2 regions of the Clostridium sp. CM037 genome follow, and region 1 is predicted to be linked to the other one. Evidence: a T-box and tRNA genes for the amino acid it is inferred to sense, from the RefSeq annotation. Region 1 holds a T-box; the other holds one or more tRNA genes.

Region 1 (11,189 bases):
AACCTTACGAAGTATGATGCATGGGGCATTGTAAAATTGCATGTTACTTTGAATCTTTATATCTGATTCACCGCTTAGATCCTCAATATAAAAACCCGACCTGTGAGCTTTTAAAAGCATAGCTATCTCTTCGAATATTTTCGAAGCCATTTCAATATTTCTTACATCCAGAGCCATATCTTTTGCTTTATTGCGAATGCTTAGTAAACTATCTAAGTTCACTTCGAGGTATTCATTTAAAAATTCAAGCTCCACATTGGTTTGGTTATTATATGGTTTTAGGGTAAATATTTTTTTCATTGAATCAAGCTTTATTTCTATTTTAGTCGTAAAAATAGGATGGACTACTTTTTTGCCCTCTTTTTCCCAAGTTAAAAGCCCATTTGACCAAATCACCTCTAAATCTTCACTGTTTTTTTCTAGTTTTAAATATGTTTTCTGAAACTGAGCGTATAATTTTCCTGCTCTCTCATCTATAGTTAACCAATAGTCCTTATTTTCATCAACATTAAAAGTGCACCCACTAATATTTTGGAGTTCCTTTTGCCAATGTACATTTTCATATTCATTAATATTTCTTATAGTTTTTTGATTCATATTTTTTATACTTAGTAAATATGAAAATATTTTTTCTACTTTATTATTAATATTCAAAACGTTGTTACCTCCAACTTGTTAATTTGACATTTATAAAATCACCTAATTGTATATTCAAGGCTCATGAAAATAATGTAAAAAGTCTTATTAAAACTTATTTTGTTTTAATAAGACTTATATTTATTTACAGGAATCTCTCTCCACTATTCTATACGGTAATACAAAATGTTTTTCCTCAACTTCTAAATTATTTATAGCTTTTATAAGCATTCTCATACTTACAGATCCCATGTCATACATTGGTTGAGCCACTGTAGTCAATTTAGGATAGAATATTGAAGCTGAATAAATATCATCAAAGCCCATAACATCTATGTCCTCCGGAACTTTAATAGATTTATCTCTTAATGCATTTATTACTCCCATAGCAATTTCATCACTAGCACAGAATACTGCGTCTATTTGGACACCTTTATCTAATATCGCATTAATCCCCTTGTACCCATCTCTAGCCTTAACTCCGCCAAGATAAATTAGCTCTTTATCAAGTGTTATTCCCATTTCCTCAAGCCCTTTGATATAGCCTGTGTGCCTTTTAGCTAGCGCATTAACTTTTTCTATATCAGTACCTACATATGCAATTTTCTTGTTGCCCCTATTTATCAAATATTTTACCGCATCAGCTGCTGCCCTTACATTATCAATAGTAACACTAGGTAATATTCCTCCAGCATCTGTAGTTTCTACAAGAACCGTCGGCATTTCGAGCTCTTTTATTAAGCTTATAACATTATTCTCTATGGAATTACTCATGTATATAACCCCATCTATCATTTTCTCTTTAAGTATTCTTAAAGATTCCATTTCTTTATCTACGTCTAAATCCGCGTTGCAAAGCATAATGTTGTATTTATAAATATTAGCTACATCCTCACAGCCTCTAACAATTTCAGGATAAAATTGATTTGATATATCCGGTATAATTATCCCTATAGTACTAGATTTTTGAGTTTTTAAGCTTCTTGCAACTATATTAGGCCTATACGACAATTTTTTTATAGCATCATTTACTTTTTTCTTAGTGTCTTCATTTACCACATCTATATCATTTAAAACTCTGGATACTGTGGCAATAGAAACTCCCGCTTCTCTTGCAACATCTTTTATTGACGCAGCCATATTTCTCAACTCCTACTATTTTCTTATCTTATCATTATACTGATAAAAGCCTGTCATTTCAAGTTATATATGAACTTGCTACTATTAGTATAGTTATAGTGTTCCCATTAAATCAAGTTTACAATGATATTTATAAGTATATCTCATAAAGTGTACCCGCACATTATTATTACTAAAAAAGAAAGTATGTGCTTAATATCACATACTTTCTAAATCATTAATTACAATTTTTCTAAATCTAGTTTTAAATCTTCACCATTTATCTTAACCGTCGTATATTCTCTTTCACCATTATATACAACTTCTACAGATAAAGTATCCCGTTTGATTTGTTCCTCAAATCTCGAAATTACATTTTGAAGCATTTCATTTCCAGATACGTAAATTCTAATCTTATCAGCAACTTCAAAACCACTTTCTTTTCTCATGTTTTGAATCTTGCTTAAGATCTCACGTACGTTTCCTTCTTCTTTAAGTTCTTCGGTGATGTTAGTCATTAAGACTACTCCCATTTCACCTTCCCCAGCAAATGCATAGCCTTCAAGCCCTTGCATTGTAACAAGTAATCTCTCGCTATTGAGTTCTATTTCTGTTCCCGCTACATTTATAGTAACTATGCTCCCGTTATTTATAGTTTGAGCAAGCTCCATTTGGTTCATAGCTCCTATTGCTTTCTTAATTCCTGGTATTAGCTTACCATATGGCTTACCTAGCACAGGTAGATTTGGTTTAATTTCAAATTTAACATATTTAGAAATATCAGCTCCTAGCTCTACTTCTTTAATATTAAGTTCTTCTTTTACTATATCTCCATAATATTCTGGAAGAGATTTAGAACTAACTAGCATTTTAGAAAGCGGCTGTCTATTCTTTATATTAGCAGCATTTCGTGCACTTCTTCCTAATTTAACAGTCTTATAAGCCATATCCATTTCTTCTTCTAATACTTTATCCACTTGATCCTCTCTATATTCAGGCCATGCACATAAGTGAATACTTTCTGGTGCACTTTTGTCAAATGCAACTACTAAGTTTTGATATAACTCTTCTGTTATAAACGGTATAAATGGAGCAGATATTTTGGCAAAAGTTGTGATAACTCTATATAATGTCATATAAGCGCCTATCTTATCATCTGTAAGTGACTCTACCCAGTATCTTGCTCTATTGCGCCTTACATACCAATTAGAAAGTTCATCTACAAAACCTTCGAGTTCAAGAGCACCTTGAGTTATTCTATAATTTGTCAAATGGTCATCTATATTCTTAACTAATGTGTTTAGTTTTGACATCATCCATTTGTCCATAATATTCTCAGATTCAAAGCAATCATATTTAGTTGGGTCAAAATTATCTATTTCAGCATATAGAATATAGAATGAATATACATTCCAAAGAGTTCCTATGAACTTCCTTTGTGCTTCAATTACCGCGCCTTCATAAAATCTTGAAGGTAACCATGGCGCACTAGCAGTATAAAAGTACCATCTTAGAGCATCTGCTCCTTGATTTTCTAGCACTGTAAATGGACTTAGCACATTCCCTTTATGCTTAGACATTTTAATTCCGTTTTTATCTAATACATGCCCTAGTACAATACAGTTTTCAAATGGGTTTGTATCAAATACAGTTGTAGATACCGCAAGTAACGTATAGAACCATCCTCTTGTTTGGTCTACTGCTTCTGAAATAAATTGAGCTGGGAAATTAGCTTCAAATAGTTCTTTATTTTCAAATGGATAGTGATGTTGCGCAAATGGCATTGATCCTGAGTCAAACCAACAATCTATAACTTCTTCTACTCTAGTCATAGATTTGCTACATTTTGGACATTTTAAATTTATCTTATCTATAAATGGTTTATGAAGCTCTATTCCTCCTGGCACATCTATTCCCTTTTCATTAAGTTCTGCTATACTTCCTATAAGTTCGCGATGACCGCATTCACATTCCCAAATTGGAAGTGGAGTCCCCCAATATCTAGATCTACTTATACTCCAATCTATAACGCCTTCAAGGAATTTACCCATTCTGCCTGTTCGCACGTTATCTGGAATCCAATTAATTTTATTATTATTATCTATAAGTTTGTCCCTTACTGAAGACATTCTTACAAACCAACTTTCTCTTGGATAATATAAAAGTGGTGTATCACATCTCCAACAGTGTGGGTATGAGTGTTCAAATTTCTCTGCTTTATATAAAACATTGTTTTCTTTTAAGTATTCTAATATCTTAGCATCAGCCTCTTTAACAAAAATGCCCTTCCATGGAGCAACGCAATCTACAAATTTTCCTTCTACATCAACTAAATTAATAAGTGGTAAATCATATTTTTTACCAAGCAAATTATCATCTTCACCATAAGCCGGAGCAATATGGACTATCCCTGTACCATCTGAGAGTGTTACGAAATCTCCGTGTACTACATAGAAAGCTTTTTCTTTTGGAGTATAGAAATTAAACATTTGCTCATATTCAAGACCTATTAGAGCTTCTCCTTTAAATTCACGTACTACCTCATACTCTCCCTCGAGTTTACTTAATAAATCTCTCGAAAGTATTAAAGTCTCACCTTCTTGGATTACCTCAACATAATCATATTTTTTGTTTACTGCAAGTGCTACATTACTTGGAAGTGTCCAAGGAGTTGTAGTCCAAACAAGTATAAATTTTTCTTCACCCTTCACTTTAAATTTTATATATGCTGACATTTCTTTTACATCTTTATATCCTTGAGCCACTTCATGAGATGATAAAGATGTTCCACATCTTGGACAATAAGGCATTACTTTATGACCTTTGTATAATAGATCCTTATCCCACATTTGCTTTAATGCCCACCAAACTGATTCAATATAATCATTATGATAAGTTACATATGGCTTCTCCATATCTACCCAGTATCCTACCCTATCCGACATCTCTTCCCACATATTTACATAGTTAAAAACACTGTCCTTACATTCTTTCACAAACTTTTCCACACCGTAAGCTTCTATTCCAGGCTTACCATTAATTCCAAGTTTTTTTTCTATTTCAAGTTCTACCGGTAACCCGTGGGTATCCCACCCAGCTTTTCTAAGAACATTATATCCCTTCATTACCTTATATCTTGGAATTAAATCCTTCATAACTCTTGTTAAAACATGCCCGATATGTGGTTTTCCATTAGCCGTTGGTGGACCATCATAAAAAGTAAAGGACTCCCCTTCCTCATTTAAATCAAAATTCTTTTGAATAATATCTTTTTCTTTCCAAAGCTTAAGCACATCTTTTTCTATATCCATAAAACTTTTTGAAGCATCATTTTTCTTATACATAATAAAACTCCTTTCCCTATTTCATTTAATAATTACTATTTGTATGTGGGGAACTTTCCTTCTGAAATGTCGTTAAATCATTACCTGTGGTACTACAATATTTTTAAATATAAAAAAACCCCACCCTAAATAGGACGAAGTTAAATTCGTTATGCCACCTATATAATACATATAAATTCAAGTACAATAATACCTTATTCTTTAACGCAGAAATACGGATAAGCTTACTAAACATTCAGCTCTCAGCTCCTAGGTGATTTTCTCTAAACCTTCACTATGGGTTCTCAACCTGGCCCATTCTCTGTAAGTTACTTGCTTAAATACTTTTCCTAATCAAAGCTTTTTATTAGTCATAATCAATAATTACTATGAACTTCTTATCATTATATTATAATGAATTTTCATTGTCAATTTCTTTTTAAATTCTCTTGTATTTACCATAAAAAAAAGAAGTCTATATCTAAAAATTAAAATTTGTGTTATAAATCCTATATCTTGATATTTTGGAAATACTATTCTACAAACCTTCAATAACACTTTGATTATTTAAATATCACCTTTTCATAGATGTATGTGATATAATACTAGTTAAAAATAAACTTTGTTATGATTTGAATTTATAAATGAATTTTCATTTGTAATAACTTGCAAATCAGCAGCATTGGTTTATAATTTATTGTGTTTTGTGATGTTTTTTTATTGACATACTTGCATTTTCATAATAAAATCATTTTATTTACAAATAAAATTTTGTTGTATTTCTAAAAAAAGCTCTCTACTCCTATATGTGGTAGTCTTGTTACAGGCAATTCAAGTATTCTGCTAAGATCATGATTCTATTTCTAAAAAGGTTAATCAAGTCACTTTAGTGGCTTTTAAGCAATTTATATACTTTAAAGGAGGAATATTATTTTGAAAAAATTATTTTATGTAATTCCTAAAGAAAAGCATTCTGAAAAAGAAATTAAAGAAACTTTACTTGCTCACTCTGAGGTGAAATTCGTCTCACTAGTTGGTATTGACTTATCCGGTAATGACACTGACGAGAGAATTCCAATGAAAATATTCTTAAATGATATTAGTGGTTTCGCGGAAGGTGCTATTCAAACTGATGGTTCATCTGTAGTATTGCCAGGTATTGCCACTCTAAACAATGCTAAATTAGACATGCTAGCAGATTTTGACTGTAATTGGTACGTCGACTACAATTATGAAAACATTGACCCTGAAACAGCATTACCTATAGGTACATTAAAGATCCCATGTATATTATTACATGATAATCTCCCAGTAGATTCAAGATCAATCTTAAAAAGATCCATTGAATGCTTTAAAACAACCCTTCTTAATTTATTCAAAGAAAATCCATCATCTTTAACTTCTTTTAATTTTGAATATAAAGATATTGATGAGCTAATGCTCACTTCTGCTACTGAGTTAGAATTTTGGGTAAAAACACCTAATGATAAGGCTGATATAGAAGAACTATCTACTTCGCAAGTACTAAAAGAGCAATATTGGAGTAAAACTAAAGGAAATGTTCGAACAGCTCTCGAGCAAACACTTCTTTTAATGGAAGAGTATGGTTTCGAACCTGAAATGGGCCATAAAGAAGTTGGTGGGGTAAAAGCTCAAATAGGTGAAGCTGGTACTCTAACACATATCATGGAACAACTTGAATTAGATTGGAAGTTTTCAAATGCTCTTCAATGTGCAGATAATGAGCTATTTATCAGAAATTTAGTAAAAGAAACCTTCAGACTTAACGGTCTAGATGTTAATTTTTTAGCAAAACCTGTACATGATGTGGCTGGAAGCGGTGAACATATTCATGTTGGAGTAGCTGTAAAATTAAAAAATGGAAAGAGAGTTAATTTATTCAATTCAAATAAAAAACATTTTTTAAGCACTTTAGGTTATGCTTCCGTGATGGGAGTACTTAAAAATTATGAAGTAATAAATCCATTTGTTTCTTCATCAAATGATTCTTTAAGAAGATTAAAAGTTGGTTTTGAAGCTCCTATTTGCATAGTAACTTCACTTGGTCACAGTGTAGATATTCCATCGAGAAACAGATCTATACTTTTAGCCTTAATAAGAGACCTTGATAATCCACTTGCTACAAGGTTTGAGCTTAGATCTCCATGTCCACATACTAATGCCTATTTAGCTTTATCTACCCTATATATGACAATGCTCGATGGGATTGTATATGCCATAGAAAACAATAAATCTGAAGATGACCTTTTGAAAGAATTATCTAAAGCACCAGGAGACGACAGCGATTATTTAGAAAAAGATAGAGCTTACAGAAGTGAAGAAGATGTATTCGAATTCTATACAGAAGAAGAGCGCGCAAAATATTTTGGAAAAGCACCAAAAACTGTTTATGAAAATGTTCGTACATTAGAAGAATATCCTGAAAAGCTTAAGATTCTTACGACTTCCAATGTATTTACTACTAGCATAATAAATAGTTTTAAAATGGCAATAACCAGTAGATGGGTTACTGAAATAAATAATAGGTTATTAAATAATTATGCAGAAGAGATTCGAAAATCTGAAATGATTCACACTGCTGAAAAAGCTTTAGATTTAGATTTAGCAAATTGGCAAAAAATTAATGATCTTAGACATTCTCTTATGAAGGATACTTATTCTAAGAAAAGCCTATTTACTAAAATAAAAGAAGCCTCTAAACTTGAAAACTATGAAGAACTTTCATCATTACAAATACAATTAGATGCACAAATGGAAGAGCTTAGACTTTATTATTCTAACTATAAAAAGAATTTATTAGATATTTAATAAAAATCAAAATTATATATTGTGAGTCATGAAATGACCGTATAAAATGTTCTTTTACTACACAATATATTAATTTTAAAGGCATTTCAGAAGGAAAGACTCCCACTTCTATAAGTGGGGGTCACATACCATAACAAAGCGAAACCATTTAACAAAAGGAGAATTTACATGAAAATAACTTGGTTAGGTCATTCATGCTTTCTTTTGGAAGATTCAAAAGGTGTGAAGCTTTTAACAGATCCATTTGACAATACTTTAGGGTATGATATTTATAAAGGCAGTCCAGATATTGTAACTATAAGTCATCAACATTTTGATCATAATTATATCAAAGAGCTAACTGGCAATTATAAAATCATAGATAAAATTGGCATTTCCACTTTACATGATATATCTATAAAAGGTACCCCTTCTTATCACGACAAAAATAAAGGTGCAAAACGGGGCGATAACATAATATTCACCTTTAGAATGGATGGGTATTCCTTATGTCATTTAGGAGATCTAGGCCACACTCTTTCAAATGATGATATGTCCTCCCTTGGAGATGTAGATATATTGTTTGTTCCAGTAGGGGGTAATTATACAATTGATGGCAAGGAAGCGTCGGAAGTCACTAAAAAAATGAACCCCAAAATAGTTATACCTATGCACTATAAAACTTTACGACTATCTCTTCCATTAGAGGGAGTAGAAACATATCTTATGCATATGAAAAACGCATCGAAAATAGATAGTAATACTTTAGTGATTAATGATGAAATAAAAGAATCCATGTCTGTCAAAATATTAAACTATATTTAGAAGAAAAGCCCACCATTTTTAAATAAGTGGTGGGCTTTCCTTTTTTATTTCACATTGGATCAAATTATTAATAATGAATTTTATATTTGCTTATTCCATAACACAATTTGATTTTCTAAAATACTTTTTTGAACATCAATGATTCTCTGATTAGATGATCCAGTATACTTACTAGCGCCTTCCTTTAATTCTTTATCAAATCTGCCATCAATAAGTACGTCAATACAACTTAGTAGCCTTAGTTTGTCACTATCTCTGCTATGTATTAGTTCTTCGAAAGTGTATCCACTATAACACCAAATATTTAATCCCTGGCCCTTTAATTTCTCTGATAGTTTCGTTAAAGCTATCGCACTCTCAAAAGGCTCTCCTCCTGAAAAGGTAACCCCTTTTATTATAGGCATATTATTCTCTATTTTTTGTGCAATATCATCTATTGAAATAGAATCCCCATAATTAAAATCTTGCATAAACTCATTTTGGCAACTTTTACAGTTATGCATGCATCCAGACACAAAAATTACAGACCTAAGTCCATCTCCATTAACTAATGAATTATCTAGAAATCCGCCTATTTGAAGTTTCATTCAATCCACCACCTTTTATAAAATAATCACATGAAAATGATGGGCAATTGTTTAATACAATTGCCCATCATTTTCATCGTACTTAGTCGATTTTTAATATGTAGATACATGACCCGCAGTATGAGATATTCTATCGGCTCTCTCTGCTGTCTTCCCGTTACCGAATCTCTCATCCAAACTTAAGTAACCTGTTACTCTTGAAATCCCTTGTATATTACTACTTCCACATTTGCTACATTTATGTGCTCCACTTTGGAGATATGTTCCACAGTCTTTACAATATCTTATATGGAAATTTATGCCCATATAACTAATGTTCGTTTGCTTATATGCATAATCTAATATGTCCATTATAATTTCTTCTGTTGGATAATCGTCAAGTTCTATATAACTAATATGTCCACCATTACATAATTTATGATAAGGCGCCTCGATATCTATTTTTTCCTTAATTGATATTGGATACCCTACTGGAATATGATAACTATTTGTATAATATTCTTTATCAGTAACCCCTGGTATTTCACCAAATACAGCCTTATCTTGAAGTATAAATCTACCACTTAATCCTTCAGCCGGCGTAGCATAAGCACTCCAATTAAGCTTAGTTTCATCTATTAGCTTGTCAGTATAATTCCTTATATAAGATATTATATCAACTCCTAATTTTCTGGAGTCTGCGCATTCTCCATGATGTTTTCCAGTTAGCGACGCTACCGTTTCTGCAAGCCCTATAAAACCAATACCCCATGATCCATTTTTTAAAATAGGTTCTATGGAATCCTCAGGTAATAACCCTTCACTACCTACCATAAGACCTTGCCCTGCTACAAAAGGTAGATCCTTAACTCTTAATTTTTTTAAAACATCATATCTATGCATAAGTGCTTCTCTAGAAAGTTCTAACTTACTATCAAGTAATTTATAAAACTTATCTACCTCTCCCTTCGCTAATATACCAAGTCTAGGAAGATTTAAAGTTACTGGAGCAATATTTCCTCTCCCTTTTGTTCCTGCCTCTCCATTTGCATTAGAACAAATATAAGTACGGCATCCCATGGTAGCCGGAGTAATCCCTTGATCATAGTAGAATTTATTAAAATCAGCATCCAAGTTCATAAAGGTAGGATTCATTCTCCTACTAGCAACGCGGCAAGCAAGCTTATATAAGTAGTGATATGGGTCAGTCTTTTCTCTATTGACCCCTTTTTTAACTCTAAAAATTATGTTTGGAAATACAGGTTGTTCCCCTTTTCCAAGTCCTTTTTCGTATTCAATTAAAAATATTTCACATACGAGTGCTGCGTCTTTAGATTCCGGTACTCCAATATTCATCGAACTAAAAGGCACTTGTGATCCAGCTCTGCTATGCATTGTGTTTAGGTTATATACTATGCCCTGCATAGATTGTTCTACAGCTCTTCTTAATTTACGTTCCGCAAATTCGCAAATTTTGTGCTCATCTACACCAAGTTCTCTAATTTCTTGTCTAATTTCTAGCCTTGTATATTCTATAAATGCCGCCATGTCATTGTCAAAATCCGGATGTGATTGACCTCCAAACATATCATTCTGCGTTGATTGAAGTAAAATGCATGAAAGTTCTGCTGCAGACTCTATCCTTTTTGCTTTTCTTATATATCCATATCCTGTATTAAACCCTCTTTCTAAAACTTCTCTTGTTGGTATATGCAAACAATTTACAGTTAAATTATAGCTATCTAGATCATGGTAATATACGTCACCATTTTCATGTGCTTTTGATAAATGCTTAGGCATCATAGATAAATTATGCCATTTGTTTGATTCGCTAGCAATTCTAAGTAACTTAGAACTAAAGTTATTACCCACATTAGCATTATCTCTATCTGTCTCTACGCCTATTTTTTCT
Region 2 (11,189 bases), 180 kb from region 1:
GGATATATAAAGAGGCTTCCAGCTGATACTTATAGTGCTCAAAAAAGAGGGGGTAGAGGGATACAAGGTGTTACTACAAAAGAAGATGATTTTGTGGAACATATTTTTACAACTACCACTCATAATAATATTTTATTCTTCACAAACAAAGGAAAATCATTTAAATTAAAAGCATATGAGATTCCAGAAGGTGGAAGAACAGCTAAGGGAACAAACTTGATAAATATTATACCTTTAGCTAGCGATGAAAAGATTCAAGCAGTTATATGTCTTAAAGAATTCCCTGAGGATAATTATCTTGTAATGGGAACAAAACATGGCTTAATTAAGAAAACATCACTTGATAAATATGCTGCTATAAGAAAGAATGGTTTAAATGCAATAAATTTAAGAGAAGATGATGAACTAATTGGAGCTGCAATAACTACTGGAGATAGCGAAATGCTGTTTGTTACAAGAAATGGTTATTCTATAAGATTTAGTGAAAAAGATGTAAGAGGTATGGGAAGAACTGCAACTGGAGTTAAGTCTTTAACTTTAAGACAAGGCGACATTGTAGTGTCTATGAATATTGTTAAGCCTGTAGAAGAACTTTTAGTTATAAGTGAAAATGGATTTGGAAAGAGAACCTTGGTTTCAGAATACTCACTCCAACGTAGAGGTGGTAAGGGAGTAATAACTTATAAGGTATCAGATAAAACAGGAAAACTTGTAGGTGCTAGAATAGTAAAAGACGGAGACGAAATGATACTTATAAACAGTAATGGTGTTGTTATAAGATTAAATGTAGATGGAATATCAACTACAAGTAGGAATACCATGGGAGTTACTTTAATGAGGAATGGAGAAGGAGATAATATAGTTGCTATAGCTAAAATAAATTGTAGTGATGAAATTAATACAGATGAGAATCCTTTGCAAGAAGAAACAAATTCTGTGCAAGAAAAAGCTGACTCTGTTCAAGAGAACATTAAAGAAACTTCTGATAATGAGGAACATGACTTAGAAACAACTAGTGAAGTAAATGATAAAATAGAAGATTAAAATATTAAAATACTTATTTGGAATTACTTCAAATAAGTATTTTAATATTTATAGGTATATATACATTATAACTAACCTAGTGTATCTCAAGCAGTAAATCAGAGAAAAACAAAGATATATATATAAAGATTAGTATAATCTATGTAGGAATAGGACTATTGTAAATACAGTAATAAATAGATTTGATACAATATTCCTTGTCGTTACGAATTAGTAACAATAGCAGTTTAATTTTAAAGATCAAATAATTTTCTAAACTTAAAATAATATTTTAAAAATAGAAAAATATATTGACAATTTTAAAGTTAAATAGTAAAATAGTAGGAGTCGTCACATGATGACAAAATAAATTGGTCTTTGAAAATTAAACAGAGAAATAGGTAAAGATAGCGAAATAATATTTCGTTAAACCAGTTAATTACTTTAGTATAAAGTAAAATTTAGTCGTAAGACTAAAAGTATGTAATGAGCTTGCGTAACAACTTAACAGTTGTCGCAGATTAATCATTTCAACTAAAAAAGTGTAAACTTTTAAATTGAGAGTTTGATCCTGGCTCAGGACGAACGCTGGCGGCGTGCCTAACACATGCAAGTCGAGCGATGAAACCCTTCGGGGTGGATTAGCGGCGGACGGGTGAGTAACACGTGGGTAACCTGCCTCAAAGAGGGGAATAGCCTCCCGAAAGGGAGATTAATACCGCATAATATGTTTTGGTCGCATGATCGAAACATCAAAGGATTTTTCTTCGGAAAATTCCACTTTGAGATGGACCCGCGGCGCATTAGCTAGTTGGTGAGGTAACGGCTCACCAAGGCGACGATGCGTAGCCGACCTGAGAGGGTGATCGGCCACATTGGAACTGAGACACGGTCCAGACTCCTACGGGAGGCAGCAGTGGGGAATATTGCGCAATGGGGGAAACCCTGACGCAGCAACGCCGCGTGAATGATGAAGGCCTTCGGGTTGTAAAGTTCTGTCTTCTGGGACGATAATGACGGTACCAGAGGAGGAAGCCACGGCTAACTACGTGCCAGCAGCCGCGGTAATACGTAGGTGGCAAGCGTTGTCCGGATTTACTGGGCGTAAAGGATGCGTAGGCGGACATTTAAGTCAGATGTGAAATACCCGAGCTTAACTTGGGTGCTGCATTTGAAACTGGGTGTCTAGAGTGCAGGAGAGGTAAGTGGAATTCCTAGTGTAGCGGTGAAATGCGTAGAGATTAGGAAGAACACCAGTGGCGAAGGCGACTTACTGGACTGTAACTGACGCTGAGGCATGAAAGCGTGGGGAGCAAACAGGATTAGATACCCTGGTAGTCCACGCCGTAAACGATGAATACTAGGTGTCGGGGGTCGAACCTCGGTGCCGCCGTTAACACATTAAGTATTCCGCCTGGGGAGTACGATCGCAAGATTAAAACTCAAAGGAATTGACGGGGGCCCGCACAAGCAGCGGAGCATGTGGTTTAATTCGAAGCAACGCGAAGAACCTTACCTAGACTTGACATCCCCTGCATAACCCAGAGATGGGCGAAGTCCTTCGGGACAGGGTGACAGGTGGTGCATGGTTGTCGTCAGCTCGTGTCGTGAGATGTTGGGTTAAGTCCCGCAACGAGCGCAACCCTTATCATTAGTTGCTACCATTAAGTTGAGCACTCTAGTGAGACTGCCCGGGTTAACCGGGAGGAAGGTGGGGATGACGTCAAATCATCATGCCCCTTATGTCTAGGGCTACACACGTGCTACAATGGTGAGTACAAAGAGATGCAAGACCGCAAGGTGGAGCCAAACTCAAAAACTCATCCCAGTTCGGATTGTAGGCTGCAACTCGCCTACATGAAGCCGGAGTTGCTAGTAATCGCGAATCAGCATGTCGCGGTGAATACGTTCCCGGGCCTTGTACACACCGCCCGTCACACCATGAGAGTTGGTAACACCCGAAGTCCGTGAGGTAACCGTAAGGAGCCAGCGGCCGAAGGTGGGATTGATGATTGGGGTGAAGTCGTAACAAGGTAGCCGTAGGAGAACCTGCGGCTGGATCACCTCCTTTCTAGGGAGTAGATGTATTGACTTCGGTCGATGCAATAGAAGAATATTAATTTGTTCTTCAAAAATATCTATTGTAATTAATCGTACCTAGTTCTCTGTTTAATTTTGAGAGACTAATTTTATCTAACTCTTAGGAGTTAGATAATGAATAGTTTTTCTTAAAATGTTCTTTGAAAATTGCACAGTGAAAAAAGTTGTTTTAAAAAAATTAAAACTACGCAAGTAGTTTATAAATTAATTTAATACAATTTCGCAAAATTAATATAACCGTCTATGTAAATAGACAGAATCAAGGTCAAGCTACAAAGGGCGCATGGCGAATGCCTTGGCACTAGGAGCCGAAGAAGGACGCGTTAAGCTGCGATAAGCTTTGGGTAGGCGCAAATAGCCTGTGATCCAAAGATTTCCGAATGGGGGAACCCACATAGTAACAACTATGTACTGCATACTGAATAAATAGGTATGCAGAGGTAGACCCGGGGAACTGAAACATCTAAGTACCCGGAGGAAGAGAAAGAAACATCGATTTCCTAAGTAGCGGCGAGCGAAAGGGAAAGAGCCCAAACCCAGGTCTTTGATCTGGGGGTTGAGGATAGATCATAAATACTGCAATTCCTTAATTGAAGATAGCTGGAAAGCTGCTCCGCAGAAGGTAATAGGCCTGTAAATGAAAAGGAAAAACAGTCAGATCTAATCCAGAGTACCACGAGACACGTGAAACCTTGTGGGAAGCTGGGAGGACCACCTCCCAAGGCTAAATACTACCTAGTGACCGATAGTGAAGAAGTACCGTGAGGGAAAGGTGAAAAGAACCCCGGAAGGGGAGTGAAATAGAACCTGAAACCGTGTGCCTACAACCGGTCGAAGCACTTTATATGTGTGACGGCGTGCTTTTTGTAGAACGAGCCAACGAGTTACGATATGTAGCAAGGTTAAGTACTTAAGGTACGGAGCCGAAGGGAAACCAAGTCTGAATAGGGCGTTGTGAACGCAAGTTCACGAAGTTGCATGTCGTAGACCCGAAACCGGGTGACCTATCCATGGCCAGGATGAAGCGGAAGTAAAATTCCGTGGAGGTCCGAACCACGTTGGTGTTGAAAAACCATGGGATGAGCTGTGGATAGCGGAGAAATTCCAATCGAACTCGGAGATAGCTGGTTCTCCTCGAAATAGCTTTAGGGCTAGCGTCGATTAATTGAGTAATGGAGGTAGAGCACTGAATGGGCTAGGGGCTGACAACAGTTACTGAACCCTATCAAACTCCGAATGCCATATACTTTTATTTCGGCAGTCAGACTGCGAATGATAAGATCCGTAGTCAAAAGGGAAACAGCCCAGACCATCAGCTAAGGTCCCAAAGTGTAAGTTAAGTGGAAAAGGATGTGGGATTTCTAAGACAACTAGGATGTTGGCTCAGAAGCAGCCACTCATTTAAAGAGTGCGTAATAGCTCACTAGTCAAGAGATCCTGCGCCGAAGATGTCCGGGGCTAAAACTTACCACCGAAGCTATGGGTGTACACAATTGTGTACGCGGTAGAGGAGCTTTCTGTACTGGCTGAAGTCATACCGTAAGGAGTGGTGGACGGTACAGAAGTGAGAATGTTGGCATGAGTAGCGAGAGTTAAGTGAGAATCTTAACGGTCGAAAACCTAAGGTTTCCTGAGGAAGGCTCGTCCTCTCAGGGTTAGTCGGGACCTAAGCCGAGGCCGAAAGGCGTAGGTGATGGACAATCGGTTGATATTCCGATACCACCAATGGACGTTATTAGAAATGGGATGACGCAGGAGGATAAGATGTGCACACTATTGGATGTGTGTCTAAGCATTTAGGCGGAGCAAGCAGGCAAATCCGTTTGCTCTTAACGCTGAGATGTGATGGGGAAGGGAATTTATTCCTGAAGTATCTGATTCCACGCTGCCAAGAAAAGTCTCTATCGAGGATATTGGTGCCCGTACCGCAAACCGACACAGGTAGGTGAGGAGAGAATCCTAAGACCATCGGAAGAATTGTTGTTAAGGAACTCGGCAAATTGACCCCGTAACTTCGGGAGAAGGGGTGCCTACGTAAGTAGGTCGCAGAGAATAGGCCCAAGCAACTGTTTAGCAAAAACACAGGTCTCTGCTAAAGCGAAAGCTGATGTATAGGGGCTGACGCCTGCCCGGTGCTGGAAGGTTAAGGGGATTACTTAGCGCAAGCGAAGGTATGAACTTAAGCCCCAGTAAACGGCGGCCGTAACTATAACGGTCCTAAGGTAGCGAAATTCCTTGTCGGGTAAGTTCCGACCCGCACGAATGGCGTAATGATTTGGGCACTGTCTCAACAACACATCCGGCGAAATTGTAGTGCAAGTGAAGATGCTTGCTACCCGCGATTGGACGGAAAGACCCCGTAGAGCTTTACTGTAGCTTAGCATTGAATTTCGGTATTGTCTGTACAGGATAGGTGGGAGACTGAGAAACATGGGCGTCAGCCTGTGTGGAGTCATCCTTGGGATACCACCCTGACAGTACTGAGGTTCTAACTGGAGGCCATGAATCTGGTCACAGGACATTGTTAGGTGGGCAGTTTGACTGGGGCGGTCGCCTCCAAAAAAGTAACGGAGGCGCCCAAAGGTTCCCTCAGCGCGGTTGGAAATCGCGCGAAGAGTGCAAAGGCAGAAGGGAGCCTGACTGCGACACTTACAAGTGGAGCAGGGACGAAAGTCGGGCTTAGTGATCCGGTGGTACCTCGTGGGAGGGCCATCGCTCAACGGATAAAAGCTACCTCGGGGATAACAGGCTGATCTCCCCCAAGAGTCCACATCGACGGGGAGGTTTGGCACCTCGATGTCGGCTCGTCGCATCCTGGGGCTGAAGTAGGTCCCAAGGGTTGGGCTGTTCGCCCATTAAAGCGGCACGCGAGCTGGGTTCAGAACGTCGTGAGACAGTTCGGTCCCTATCCGTCGCGGGCGTAGGAAATTTGAAGGGAGCTGTCCTTAGTACGAGAGGACCGGGATGGACAAACCTCTGGTGCACCAGTTGTCACGCCAGTGGCATCGCTGGGTAGCTATGTTTGGAAGGGATAAACGCTGAAAGCATCTAAGCGTGAAGCCCACCCTGAGATGAGATTTCCCATAACTCGCACGTAAGTGCGATGTTAGTAAGACTCCTGGAAGACCACCAGGTTGATAGGTTAGAGGTGTAAGCATGGTAACATGTTCAGCTGACTAATACTAATAAGTCGAGGGCTTGACCTAAATATATAATTAAAGTAACGCGATATATTTCTTTCGCAGAAGCTGTTTCTTTCGTAGGAAAGAAACTAAGATTCTGACAAAGGAAGAAGATTAATTCACTGTGCAATTTTGAGAGAATATCTCATAAAGTATATTGACAAGTTAACAATAGCTTGGTATACTTTAATTATAAGGTTAATACTTTATAAATCTGGTGATTATGGCATGAAGGTAACACCCGTTCCCATACCGAACACGAAGGTTAAGCTTCAATGCGCCGATGGTACTGCAGGGGTGACCTTGTGGAAGAGTAGGTTGTCGCCAGGTCAATACATGGATCTTTAGCTCAGCTGGTTAGAGCTACCGGCTCATAACCGGTCGGTCCGGGGTTCGAGTCCCTGAAGGTCCACCATATGTGGGGATATAGCTCAGCTGGGAGAGCACCTGCCTTGCACGCAGGGGGTCAAGGGTTCGATTCCCTTTATCTCCACCAAAAAACAGTCCAAATATGGGCTGTTTTTTATTTCGTTAAAAATTAGTCCTTAACGACATTTCAGAAGGAAATGATTTAATTATAGATTTTATAGATTTATTAGGTAAAATGTATTACAATATAAAAGCGATAATATGAAATATGAAAGGAACTTTACGATGTCACTATATAGAGTAAAGCAGTTTTACAGGTCAATGGTTTCGAAGGTTAATGATGAAGATTTAGAGTTTCTTAAGATGTATTTAGAAACTTATGAATTACAATTATTAAACCAATTACCTACTTATGAGCAAAAACACTGTATAAATGTAGCTAGGGATGTAAAATTAACTTGTAATCAAAGAAAGTTAAAATCAAATGATTTGATAAAGGTTGCATTGCTTCATGATATAGGTAAAATATATAATAGTATGAATCCAATAGATAAAGCTATAATGGTTATAATTCATATGGTAACAAATGGAAAAATTAGATCGTATAAAAAAAATAAAAATGTTAATATTTATTATAATCATGGAGATATAGGATATAGTTTATTAAGAAAGTATGGTTACAACGATAGAATTTTATTTTTAGTGAAAAATCATCATAATAATAATATAACAGGAGATATAGAATTAGATTTATTAAAAGAATGTGATGATAGAAATTAAGAAACTAATATATAGTTTCTTTTTTTTGATTTATCACAGTAAAAGTATATATTAGGTAAATATAGTTATAAAAAAGGATGCTTTTAATTTAAAAGCATTTATATGTTATAAAGTGTTTCTAATAATACATAAAGAGTGATAGAATATAATTAAATACAAATATTGGGAGGGGAAAATGGATTCAAAGGAAAGAAGAGGATATATTAAAAACAAATTATTTAAAGACAATACTACATGTAAAGGTAACTTTTTAGCAGAGAAACTAGGGGTTACAAGACAAGTTATAGTAAAAGATATTGCAATTATAAGAGCAGAAGGTGTAAATATAATTGCGACTTCAGAAGGTTATTTAATACCCAAAGAAGAAAGTAATTATGTAAGGCGGGTAATTGCAGTTTCACACACAAGAGACGATATATATAATGAGCTTGAATGCATTGTAAAATTTGGTGGTATAGTAGAGGATGTAACAGTAGAACACTCTTTATACGGTGAAATAAGAGCAATGCTCATGATAAAGACAATTATGGATATTGAGAAATTCACAAGAAAGTTTAAAGAATTTAGTGCCAAGCCATTATCCTCGTTAACTAAAGGAATACACTTACATACTATAAAAGCGGATAATGAAGAGATTATAGAGTGTATTATAAAAGAATTAAAAAATAAGAATTACTTAATTTGTGAGTAATTTAATTATTAAAGGAGAAAGTATTATGGAAAATGTTGCACTTTTAAAATGTACGGAATATGATGTTGATTTAGTAGAAAAAAAGTTGCGAGAGGGATTTGAATTATTGGGTGGACATCAATTTTTGAAACAATTAATACCAAAAAACAGTAAAGTACTTTTAAAGCCTAATATGTTAAGTGTTGAGAGTAAAGGATCGCCAGTAGTAACTCATTATGCTGTTTTTGAAGCAGTAATTAGAGTTATTAGGGAATATTCTAGTTACATTAGCTTTGGTGATTCGCCCGGCTTCGGAGATTCAAGAAAAGCAGCAGAAAAATCTGGTCTTATGGAGGTTGCTGATAAATACGGAGTTACTTTTGAGGATTTTAAAGAGTCAGTACATATTAAATTAGATAATTCTATTTTATGTAAATCTTGGAATATATCTAAAGCTGCTTATGAGGCAGACGTTGTTATATCACTGCCAAAACTTAAAACACATGCTATGGCCTATTATACAGGAGCTGTAAAAAATCAATTTGGTTGTATACCAGGAACGCAAAAAGCAACTTGGCATACAAGAATGCCTGATGCTAATAATTTTTGCAAGATGCTTTTGGATTTAAATACGGCCGTTGGGACTAATTTTGCTATTTTAGACGGTATAATTGCTATGGAAGGTAATGGACCTAAAAGTGGACAGCCATATAAAATGAATACTTTAATTATGGGACAGAGCTTAACAGCTGTGGATTCCACTGCCGTTAGACTTATAGGTTACGATGATCCTTTGGATACACCTGTTTTAAAAGAAGCATATGATAGCAAATGGGGAGTAGTACTTTCAAAGGATATAAACATACTTGGTGAAGACTTAGAATCTATGAAAGCAAAAGATTTTAAACTATGTAGGAAGGGAGGTAACTTTTATTTTATAAACCCAGGGGTAACTAATTTTCTAAGAGAAATGATAGCACCAAACCCAACCCTAATCAAAGAAAAATGCATAGGTTGTGGAAGGTGTGCTGAGGTATGTCCAGAGAAGCCCGCGGCGATTGAGATGGTACTAAAAGGAGACATATTAAATCCTAAATGGAATATGCATGAATGTATTAGATGTTTTTGCTGTCAGGAATTATGCCCAGTTGGTGCAATTGAAACAAAATATTCAAAGTTAGCTAAATTACTAAAATTAGATAAGAGGTGATTTTTTACGAAAAGAAAAAAGACCATAGCTATCATTATAGCAATAATAGTAATAATTTTAGCTTTCTTAGGTAACATAATTAATTTTGCTATAAACATACAGTGGTTTAAGGAAGTAGGATATTTATCAGTATATTTTACTAAATTAACATCAATTTTAAAGTTAATGATACCAGTGTTTATGGTGAGTTATATTGCAATATGGATGTATTATAAAACATTTAAAAGTAGTATTCTAAGATGGAAAAAGGTTGTTGAAGTGAATAAAAATAAAGAAAGATTAAAACGCAAAATTATTATATTTATAAATATTATAATCTCTTTTATAGTTTCGATTACCTTTGCTTCTAACTATTGGTATACAATACTGCAGTTCGCGAATGCTACAAGTTTTAATACTGTAGACCCATTATTTAAAAAAGATATTTCATTTTTTATATTCAAACTTCCATTAATTGAATCACTATATCGAATGTTCATAACTTTGCTAGTAGTATTAGTAATTATTACTATAGTAATATACATCACATTAACTGCAAAGGATCATATATTACATTCCAATAAAGGAAATATATTTTCTAAACTTAAAAACTTTAAGAGAGGAATAACTAAATTTGCAGGAAGGCAGCTTTCCATAGTGTCTTCACTAATATTGATGCTAGTATCTCTTGGATACTTAGTAAAAGCTTGGAATCTAGTATACTCGCCAAGAGGAATAGTATTTGGAGCAGGATATACAGATATACATGTAACCTTAAGGTTTTACCAAACAATAGCGGTGGTATCTTTAATTGCAGCCATAATTACATTTATAAGTATACTAAAATATAAAGCAAAGCCTGTGATTATATCTGTTATTGTGGTTGTTGCATTAATTTTTGGGGAACATATAACAGCAAATCTAGTTCAAAAGTTTCAAGTTCAATCGAATGAAAAAACTTTAGAAAAACCATATATTCAATATAATATAGACAATACGAGAAAAGCTTTTAATTTACATACCATAGGAGAAGTTCCATTTGAAATAAAAAATGATTTAACGAAAGAGGATATTAATTTTAATAAAGATACTATTGATAATATAAAAATAAACTCTTTTAAACCAGCATTAGAATTTTATAATCAATTTCAATATATGAGGTTTTATTATGGATTTAATGATTTAGATATTGATAGATATAATATAAATGGGAAATACAATCAAGTATTTATTGCACCAAGAGAAATTGAGTTAGAGTCATTAAAAGACAATTCAAATACTTGGCAAAATAGACATCTAGTTTATACTCATGGATACGGCGTGGCTATGAGTAAGGTAAACTCTGTAACAAGTGAAGGTCAGCCGGATTTTGTGATTAATAATATACCTTTAGAAAATAAAACAAGTATAAAAACAGATAATCCTAGAATATATTTTGGTGAAAGTACCAATGATTATAGTATAGTCAATACAAAAATTGGAGAGTTAGATTATCCTAAGGGTGGAGAAAACCAAACTAATAACTATGATGGAAAAGCTGGAATGAAGATGAGCGTCGCAAATAGAATTTTATTTGCAATAAATAAAAAAAGTACTCAGTTTTTATTATCCAACGATATAACTTCTAATAGTAAAATATTAATTGATAGGAATATAGTTCAAAGAGTAAAAAAAATTGCTCCATTTTTAACATATGATAGTGATCCATACATTATAATTAACGAAGGAAGATTATACTGGATTATAGATGCATATACAACCTCCAATAGATATCCGTTTTCACAGCCACAAAATGGTGTGAATTATATGAGGAATTCAATTAAAGTTGCCATTGACGCAGTAGATGGAATACCTGAATTTTATATAGTTGATAAAA

Evidence for each region. The T-box of region 1 lies ahead of ileS (isoleucine--tRNA ligase). A T-box ahead of a tRNA ligase gene usually reads a tRNA of that ligase, here a tRNA-Ile.
Region 2: it has a tRNA-Ile gene. The T-box ahead of ileS (isoleucine--tRNA ligase) is inferred to sense a tRNA for this amino acid. The anticodon was not compared.

Annotation. Positions count from the first base shown of each region.
Region 1 covers NZ_CM143650.1:4,155,867-4,167,055, forward strand. The annotation lists gene ACWJKP_RS19900 (AAA domain-containing protein) at 1-654, opposite strand, end outside; gene ACWJKP_RS19905 (LacI family DNA-binding transcriptional regulator) at 778-1,776, opposite strand; gene ileS (isoleucine--tRNA ligase) at 1,998-5,099, opposite strand; T-box leader at 5,227-5,445, opposite strand; gene ACWJKP_RS19915 (type I glutamate--ammonia ligase) at 6,009-7,907, shown strand; gene ACWJKP_RS19920 (MBL fold metallo-hydrolase) at 8,076-8,711, shown strand; gene nrdG (anaerobic ribonucleoside-triphosphate reductase activating protein) at 8,792-9,298, opposite strand; gene nrdD (anaerobic ribonucleoside-triphosphate reductase) at 9,392-11,189, opposite strand, start outside.
Region 2 covers NZ_CM143650.1:101,833-113,021, reverse strand. The annotation lists gene gyrA (DNA gyrase subunit A) at 1-1,044, shown strand, start outside; rRNA gene ACWJKP_RS00580 (16S ribosomal RNA) at 1,577-3,094, shown strand; rRNA gene ACWJKP_RS00575 (23S ribosomal RNA) at 3,387-6,329, shown strand; rRNA gene rrf (5S ribosomal RNA) at 6,519-6,635, shown strand; tRNA gene ACWJKP_RS00565 (tRNA-Ile) at 6,644-6,720, shown strand; tRNA gene ACWJKP_RS00560 (tRNA-Ala) at 6,726-6,801, shown strand; gene ACWJKP_RS00555 (HDIG domain-containing metalloprotein) at 6,960-7,454, shown strand; gene ACWJKP_RS00550 (transcription repressor NadR) at 7,630-8,145, shown strand; gene ACWJKP_RS00545 (DUF362 domain-containing protein) at 8,171-9,334, shown strand; partial or broken gene ACWJKP_RS00540 (UPF0182 family protein) at 9,344-11,189, shown strand, end outside.